DNA from 2 places in the Streptomyces sp. NPDC002671 genome. Region 1 is predicted to be linked to the other one. Evidence: riboswitches for the same ligand, from Rfam matches in the RefSeq annotation. Region 1 holds a riboswitch; the other holds the start of a gene.

The links. A riboswitch is a leader RNA that binds a small molecule or an ion and turns the genes downstream of it on or off. The one in region 1 is predicted to bind S-adenosylmethionine.
Region 2: another riboswitch for S-adenosylmethionine. It lies ahead of ACWD35_RS15185 (aminotransferase class V-fold PLP-dependent enzyme); the one in region 1 lies ahead of thrC (threonine synthase).

What each region holds. Positions count from the first base shown of each region.
Region 1 is NZ_JBSFVU010000005.1:127,755-131,943, forward strand. Features, by position in the region: gene ACWD35_RS09360 (alpha,alpha-trehalose-phosphate synthase (UDP-forming)) at 1-1,184, opposite strand, end outside; gene ACWD35_RS09365 (glucosyl-3-phosphoglycerate synthase) at 1,284-2,228, opposite strand; SAM riboswitch class I at 2,401-2,542, shown strand; gene thrC (threonine synthase) at 2,561-3,856, shown strand; gene ACWD35_RS09375 (MoaD/ThiS family protein) at 3,853-4,131, shown strand.
Region 2 is NZ_JBSFVU010000008.1:277,191-281,379, forward strand. Features, by position in the region: gene ACWD35_RS15175 (rhomboid family intramembrane serine protease) at 86-829, shown strand; gene ACWD35_RS15180 (Lrp/AsnC family transcriptional regulator) at 826-1,107, shown strand; gene ACWD35_RS15185 (aminotransferase class V-fold PLP-dependent enzyme) at 1,143-2,504, opposite strand; SAM riboswitch class IV at 2,674-2,790, opposite strand; gene trpD (anthranilate phosphoribosyltransferase) at 2,882-3,946, opposite strand; gene qcrB (cytochrome bc1 complex cytochrome b subunit) at 4,080-4,189, opposite strand, start outside.

The DNA.
Region 1 (4,189 bases):
GGCACCTCCTTGGCGACCAGGTTCATCCCGTCCCGGATGGGATTGACCAGGGCGACGTCGGCGAGCCGGTACGCGGCCAGGGACCGCGCGAAGTCGTCCTTGACGTGCAGTACGACGGGCATCCAACCCGTCGTGCCGTACTCGGAGTTGATCTCCTGCGCAACGCGCCGCACCTCCGCGGTGTAGTCGCGGTAGACGGCGAGATCCTGCCGGGACGGATAGGCGAACGCCAGGTGCACCACCCGCTCGCGCCACTCAGGGTGGTCCGCCAGCAGCTGCCGGTACGCCAGCAGCCCGCGCACGATGTTCTTCGACAGCTCGGTGCGGTCCACCCGGACGATCGTCCGGCGCCCCTCGCCGATCTCCTCCCGCAGCGCAGCCATCCGCTCGTCCACGTCCGGCCGGTGCGCCCGCTCCCGCAGGAAGTCCGCGTCCGCGCCGAGCCCGTGTACGCCGATCCGGGTACCCGAGGGGATCCCCGGCCCCAGCACGGCGTGACAGCAGTCGGTGAACGCATCCGCCCACCGGCGGGTCAGGAACGCGGCCCGGTCCGCGCCGAGGATGCCGCTCAGCAGCTCGGCGGCGATGTCGTCGGGCAGGAGCCGGAAGTAGTCCGGCGGGGCCCACGGGGTGTGCGAGAAGTGGCCGATGCGCAGGTCGGGGCGGAGCCGCCGGAGCATGCGCGGGGCGAGCGCCAGGTGGTAGTCCTGGATCAGTACCGCCGCACCCTCGGCCGCCTCCTCCGCCAGCGCCTCGGCGAAGGCCCGGTTGTAGGCCTCGTACGACGCCCACTGCCGCCGGAACTCCGCGTCGAAGACCGGCTCCAGCGGGGTCTGGTACAGCATGTGGTGGACGAACCAGAGCACCGAGTTGGCGATGCCGTTGTACGCGTCGGAGAACACGGTCGCGTCGATGTCCAGCATCCGGACCTGCTGTCCGCCGGTGTCCGCGCCCGGCAGCCGGCCGCCCTCGGCCCGCCGTACGGCCTCCCGGTCGCCGTCGCCCAGCGCGGCGCACACCCACACCGCGTCCGTGTCCGGCCCGATGGCCGACAGCCCCGAGACCAGCCCGCCGCCGCCCCGCTTGGCATGCAGCGTGCCGGCCCCGCCATCGGGGCGTACCTCGTACGAAACCGGGCCGCGATTGGACGCGACCAGCACCTCAGCACCGCGCACGGAAGCCATGGTCCTCAACCTAGCCCGGCCCGTAAACGCTCAAACGTACGGTCCGCCCCGAAGAGCGGCCGTATACAGCCGATGCCCCGTTTTCACGCCACCCGGCGCTCACGCCACCCGCCGCGCCGCGTACTCCGCGATCTCCGTCATCGGCGGCCGTTCCTCCGTGTCCACCGAGTACGTGCGCGGCTCGAACCCGTCCTCGCCCCGCTCGAACTGGGTCAGCGACGGCCGGACGAGGTGCCCGCGGGCGAGCCTCAGCTGCGCCGTGCGGTAGATCGCGGCGGCCATCCGGCCCAGCGCCTGTCCGTCCTGGTGCCGGTGCTTGCGCACCCCCACGTCCACCTGGGCGAGGGCATCCAGGCCCACCAGGTGCAGCGCGTCCACCAGCATGCCCAGTTCCACGCCGTACCCGACCGGGAACGGCAGCTGCTCCAGCAGCGAGCGCCGGGCCGCGTACTCGCCGCCGAGCGGCTGCACGAAACCGGCCAGCTGCGGCCAGTGCATGTTCAGCAGCGGGCGGGCCATGAGTTCGGTGACCCGGCCGCCCTGGCCGGCAGCGCCGCCGAGCGGACGGTCGTACATGGCCTTGACCAGCTGTACGTCCGGCTCGGTGAGCAGCGGGCCGACGATTCCGGAGACGAAGTCGGAGGAGAACTCCCGCAGGTCGGCGTCGATGAAGCAGATGATGTCCCCGCTGGTCACCAGCAGGGAGCGCCACAGCACCTCGCCCTTGCCGGGGACGGCCGGGATGCGCGGCAGGATGTCGTCGCGGTGGACGACCCGGGCGCCGGCCGCCGCGGCGACCTCGGAGGTGCGGTCGGTGGACCCGGAGTCGACGACGACGATCTCGTCGACCAGCGGCACCTGTTCCACGAGGTCGCGGCGGATCACCGCGACGATGTCGCCGACCGTTTCCTGTTCGTTCAGCGCGGGCAGCACGACGGAGACGGACTGGCCGGTACGCTGCCTGGCGGACAGGATCTGGTGGAGGGGCCGATCGGTCACGGACCAGGAGCGGGTGGCCAGCCAGCGCTCGACTTCTTCCAGCACGGTCTGCGACTCCTCACTGTCACGGCCACACGTCGCCGTGTGATCCATCTCGCGGTTCGGACGACTATCTCAACTCTCGTGGCCTTCGGTTACAGTCTTGAACAACGCCGATGACCATCGCATGTCGGGGGTCGCGCGCGTTGACGGACAACCGCATCACACAACCGCATACCGCTCATCCAGAGGGGCAGAGGGACACGGCCCGATGAAGCCCCGGCAACCCTCCAGTCGGTTCTCGTTCTCCAGCGAGGCTCCCGGCTCGGGAAGGTGCCAAATCCGTCTCACGGCGAGATGCGTCGTGAGGAAGATGAGGAGAAAGGGCCTCGCCTCACATGGCTGTGCAGACAGTTGCAACCACCAGCGATTCCGCCGGCACCTCCACCGTAGACCTCGGCCCCGCCGCGGCCCTGAGCTGTCGCGAGTGCGGTCACCGCGTGCCGCTCGGACCGGTGTTCGCCTGCGAGGAGTGTTTCGGCCCGCTGGAGATCGCCTACGACTTCTCCGCCTACGACACCGAGGAACTGCGGGGGCGCATCGAGTCGGGCCCCGCGAACATCTGGCGTTACGCGCCGCTGCTCCCGGTCCCGGCGGACGTCGCCGACAAGCCGAACCTGAACCCCGGCTGGACCAAGCTCGTCAAGGCCGACAACCTCGCCCGTGAACTCGGCGTCACCGGCGGCCTGTTCGTGAAGGACGACTCCGGCAACCCGACGCACTCCTTCAAGGACCGCGTGGTCGCCCAGGCCCTGGAGGCCGCCCGCGCCTTCGGCTTCACCACCCTCTCCTGCTCCTCGACGGGCAACCTGGCAGGTGCCGTCGGCGCCGCCGCCGCCCGCGCCGGCCTCCGCTCCTGTGTGTTCATCCCGCACGACCTGGAGCAGGGCAAGGTCGTGATGGCCGCGGTCTACGGCGGTGAACTCGTCGGCATCGAGGGCAACTACGACGACGTGAACCGCTTCTGCTCCGAGCTGATCGGCGACCCGGCCGGCGAGGGCTGGGGCTTCGTCAACGTCAACCTGCGGCCGTACTACGCGGAGGGCTCCAAGACCCTGGCGTACGAGATCTGCGAGCAGCTCGGCTGGCGGCTGCCGGACCAGATCGTGGTCCCGATCGCCTCCGGCTCCCAGCTCACGAAGATCGACAAGGGTCTGCGGGAGCTGATCGAGCTCGGCCTGGTCGAGGACCGGCCGTACAGGATCTTCGGCGCGCAGGCCGAGGGCTGCTCGCCGGTGTCGGCGGCCTTCAAGGCCGGCCACGACGTCGTACGCCCGCAGAAGCCGAACACCATCGCCAAGTCCCTCGCGATCGGCAACCCGGCCGACGGGCCGTACGTCCTGGACATCGCGCGCCGTACCGGCGGTGCGGTGGAGGACGTGACGGACGAGCAGGTCGTGGACGCCATCAAGCTGCTCGCGCAGACCGAGGGCATCTTCGCCGAGACGGCGGGCGGTGTGACGGTCGGCGTCACGAAGAAGCTGATCGAGAACGGCGTCCTGGACCCGTCGCTCACCACGGTCGTCCTCAACACCGGCGACGGCCTCAAGACCCTCGACGCGGTCGCAGGCACGGGCCTGACCGCTACGATCCGCCCGAACCTGGACTCCTTCCGAGAGGCTGGTCTCGCATGAGTGTGACCGTTCGTATCCCCACCATCCTGCGCACGTACACCGGTGGCCAGGCCGAGGTCCCGGCCGAGGGTGCGACCCTCGCCGAGGTCATCACGGACCTGGAGAAGAACCACACCGGCATCGCCGCGCGCGTGCTGGACGACCAGGGCAAGCTGCGCCGCTTCGTGAACGTCTACGTGAACGACGACGACGTCCGCTTCGAGCAGGGCCTGGAGACGGCGACCCCGGACGGTGCCGGCGTCTCCATCATTCCGGCGGTCGCCGGCGGCTGCTGAGGCGCCTGAGTCACACACTGTTCATTGAATTGCCCCGTCCGTGAGAGAAACGGAGGGG
Region 2 (4,189 bases), on a different contig from region 1:
GGCCTGGCGGGTACTCGTCGCCCGTCCGATCGCGGCGGCGAGGCAGTCTGTCAGCTTGCGTCCCGTTACGTCATGCTCTGTGTTCATGATCAGCAACCGGAGCACGGCGGCCGGTCGGACCCTCAGGGCCGTCCGGGGCGCCTCGGCACCCATGACGTACGGCCTCATCGCCCTGTGCGGCCTGATCTTCATACTGGGACCGGCCTCCGGGCTCACCGGGGCGTACGGCACCGGGGACGCGCTGTTCGCCGCGCAACGGGCGTACTTCCGGCACTGGGGCGTGGTCCCCGCCGACCTGTTCGAGGGGCCCGCCCGGGAGGCCCTCACCCCGGCCACGGCACTGTTCGTGCACGGCAGCTGGGTGCATCTGCTCGGCAACATGCTGTTCCTCTTCGTCTTCGGCGCACTGACCGAGGAGCGCATGGGCCGCGTCGAGTTCACCCTGTTCTACGTCGGCTGCGGCTACCTGGCGCTGCTCGGGTACGCCGCCGCCAACGCCACCTCAGAACAGTCGCTGGTCGGCGCCTCCGGAGCGATCTCGGCGGTCCTCGGAGCGTTCCTGTACCTGTTCCCGCGCGCCCGCGTCACCAGTCTGCTCCCTTTCCTGTTCTTCCTGCCGATGCGGTTCCCCGCATGGATCGTGCTGCCGTTCTGGGCGGCGCTGCAGTGGGCGGCGGCGGGGCACTCCACGCAGGGGCCGGGGGTGGCGTACCTGGCGCACCTGGTCGGCTTCGGCCTGGGGTTCGTCTATGCGTGGGTGCGGTACGGACGTGGGACTAGAGTGAAAGCCACCCCAGCTCCGGTCACCGAGGGAGAGAAACAGCCGTGATCACCGCGATCGTTCTGATCAAGACCAGCGTGGACCGGATTCCGGAGATCGCGGAGCAGGTCGCTTCGCTGGATTCGGTGAGCGAGGTGTTCTCCGTCACCGGTACGTACGATCTCATCGCCATGGTGCGGGTGCGGGAGCACGAGGATCTGGCCGAGGTGATTCCCGGGCGGATCAGCAAGATTCCGGGGGTCGAGGCCACGGACACGCACGTTGCGTTCCGGACGTATTCGCAGCATGACCTTGAGGCGGCGTTCTCGATCGGACTGGAGTCCTGACCGTCTGAACACCGCCTCACCAGGCACTCGGAAACTCAGACCGCCGGTACGCAGCGGCCTTCCTCCGTCCTGTACGTCCACTTCGCGCCCTCGGTGATCAGTTCCTTCACCGCGGTGACGAAGCGCTCGACGTGTTCGTCGGGGGTGCCCGCGCCGAAGCTGACGCGGATGGCGTTGAGGGACTTCTCGCCGGGTGCGGCTTCCGGAGCGCCGCACTCGCCCTGGGTCTGCGGGTCGCTGCCCAGCAGGGTGTGGACGAGCGGGTGGGCGCAGAAGAGGCCGTCGCGGACGCCGATGCCGTACTCGGCGGAGAGCGCGGCGGCGAAGTGGGAGCTGTTCCAGCCGTCGACGACGAAGGAGAGCACGCCCACGCGCGGGGCGTCGTCGCCGAAGAGGGACAGCACCCTCACCTGCGGGACCTCGGCGAGGCCCGCGCGGACCCGGGCGATCAGGTCCTGCTCACGGGCGACCAGGGTGTCCCAGCCGGCCTCGGTGAGCGCCTTGCAGGCCGACGCGACGGAGTAGGCGCCGATGACGTTCGGGGAGCCCGCCTCGTGCCGGGCGGCGCTCTCGTGCCACTCCACGTCCACACCGCCGTCCTGGCGCCGGGTGACCTTGCGGCTGGCGCCGCCGCCCGCGAGGTACGGCTCGGCAGCCCGGAGCCAGTCGGCGCGGCCGGCCAGGACGCCGGAGCCGAAGGGGGCGTACAGCTTGTGGCCGGAGAAGGCGACCCAGTCGACGTCCAGGTCACGGACGCTCAGCGGGTGGTGGGGGGCCAGCTGGGCGGCGTCCAGGACGATCCGGGCGCCCTGGGCGTGGGCGGCGGCGGCCAGCTCGCGCACCGGCCACAGCTCGCCGGTGACGTTGGAGGCACCGGTGACGCATACCAGGGCCGGGCCGTAGGGGTCACGGTCGGCCAGGGCCCGCTCCAGGGTCTCGACGGCCTGCTGCGGGGTGCGCGGGGCGTCGAGGTAGGTGACCTGGGCGTCCTGCCAGGGCAGCAGGGAGGCGTGGTGCTCGGTCTCGAAGACGAAGACCTGGCAGTCGGCGGGGAGCGTACGGGCCAGGAGGTTGAGGGAGTCCGTGGTCGAACGGGTGAAGATCACCTGGTCGGTCTCGCGGCAGTCGAGGAACTCGGCGACGGTCTTGCGGGCGTTCTCGAACAGGTCCGTGGAGAGCTGGGAGAGGTAGCCGGCGCCGCGGTGGACGCTGCCGTAGTAGGGCGCGTAGGCCGCCACGTCGTCCCAGACGCGCTGGAGGGCGGGGGCGCTGGCCGCGTAGTCGAGCGCGGCGTAGGCGACTTCGCCGCCCGTGACGAGCGGGACGGTGACATCCCGGCCCAGAACAGGCAGAGGGGTACAAACGGACTGGTCGGCGGCAGCGGTGGAGACGGACATGGCGAACTCCCGTGAGAGGCAGGCGAGAAGAGCCCGTGAGAGACGGGCCGGAAAGAGAAGAAGGGGATGCGGAGGCGGGGCTCGGCGGCCCTATCGCATTCGCTTGCTCACGGGAGACTCCCTCGATGACCAGGACCCCTGGCCCCACACTTGTCGAAAGCGTGCGAGGGGTCCGCGCTTGCCGTAGACCTCACTGCCTACGGCCTGGTCTTCACCCGGGGCACCCCGCCACGGACGGAGGGTTGCCGGACAGTCGGCCGGGGCCTCATGACTGTCACTCATGACCTGGTACAGGAACGTACGGGAAGTGATCGTCGTCCCGCAACCCGTGTCCGGATCGCGGGACGACATTCGCGCCACTCGGTGGACGACAGGGCCTAGGCGTTGCTGGCGGCCACCCAGCGCTCCAGCACCCGCTTGGCCGCCCCGGAGTCGATCGACTCCGCCGCCTTGTCCATGCCGGCCCGGAGCTGCTCGGCCAGCGGGGCGTCCGTCGGGTTCAGGGCGACCAGGGCCGCCGCCGAGTTCAGCAGGACGGCGTCGCGTACGGGGCCCCGCTCGCCGTCCAGCAGCCGCCGGGCGACGTCGGCGTTGTACGCCGGGTCGCCGCCCTGGAGCGCGGACACGGGGACCAGCTCGATGCCGACGTCCCGCGGGTCGAAGGACTGCTCGGAGACCTTGCCGTCCCGGACGACCCAGACGTGCGAGGTGGAGGTGGTGGTCAGCTCGTCGAGGCCGTCGTCGCCGCGGAAGACCAGGGAGGAGTTGCCGCGCTCGGCAAGCACCCCCGCGACGATCGGTGCCTCCCGGGCGACGGCGACCCCGACCGCCTGTGCCTTCACCTTCGCCGGATTGGTCAGCGGACCGAGCAGGTTGAACACGGTCCGGATGCCCAACTGTCCGCGCGCCGCGCCCACATGACGCAGTGCCGGGTGGAACTTCACCGCGAAGCAGAAGGTGATGCCGGCCGCCTCGGCGACCTCCGCCACCCGCTTCGGGGTCAGATCGAGGTTGACACCCAGCCGCTCCAGGACGTCGGACGACCCCGATGCCGAGGACGCGGCCCGATTGCCGTGCTTGACGACCTTCGCGCCCGTGCCGGCGACGACGAGGGCGGACATCGTGGAGATGTTCACCGTCTTCGCTCCGTCGCCGCCCGTGCCGACGATGTCGACCGTCCGGCCGGGCACCTCGATCACGTTCGCGTGCGCGTACATCGTCCGGACCAGGCCGGTGATCTCCTGCACCGTCTGTCCCTTGGCCCGCAGCGCCACGGCGAACCCGGCGATCTGCGCGTCGGTCGCCTCACCGCGCATGATCCGGTCCATCGCCCACGCGGTGTCGTCGGCGCTCAGGTCCCGGCCGTCGAGCAGACCGTTCAGCAGGGCGGGCCAGGAACGGCCCGCCGCGGTGTCGCCTCCAGCGGGGGTCACAGCGCTCATGAGCCGCTCCTAGTGAGTACCAGTACAGGGTCGTACAAAGTTGTACTCCCACCCTATCGACCCTCGAGCACAGCGAAGGGCCCCGTCCGTGTTGCGGACGGGGCCCTGTCACCGTGGCGTGGCGACGCGGGGATCAGTGGTGGCCGTGACCGGCCGTGATCTCCTTGTATTCCTCGACAGTCGGCTTCTCGATCTGGTTGTCCTCGCCGTAGTAGGCGTTGCTGAGCTTGGCGCGCAGCTTCT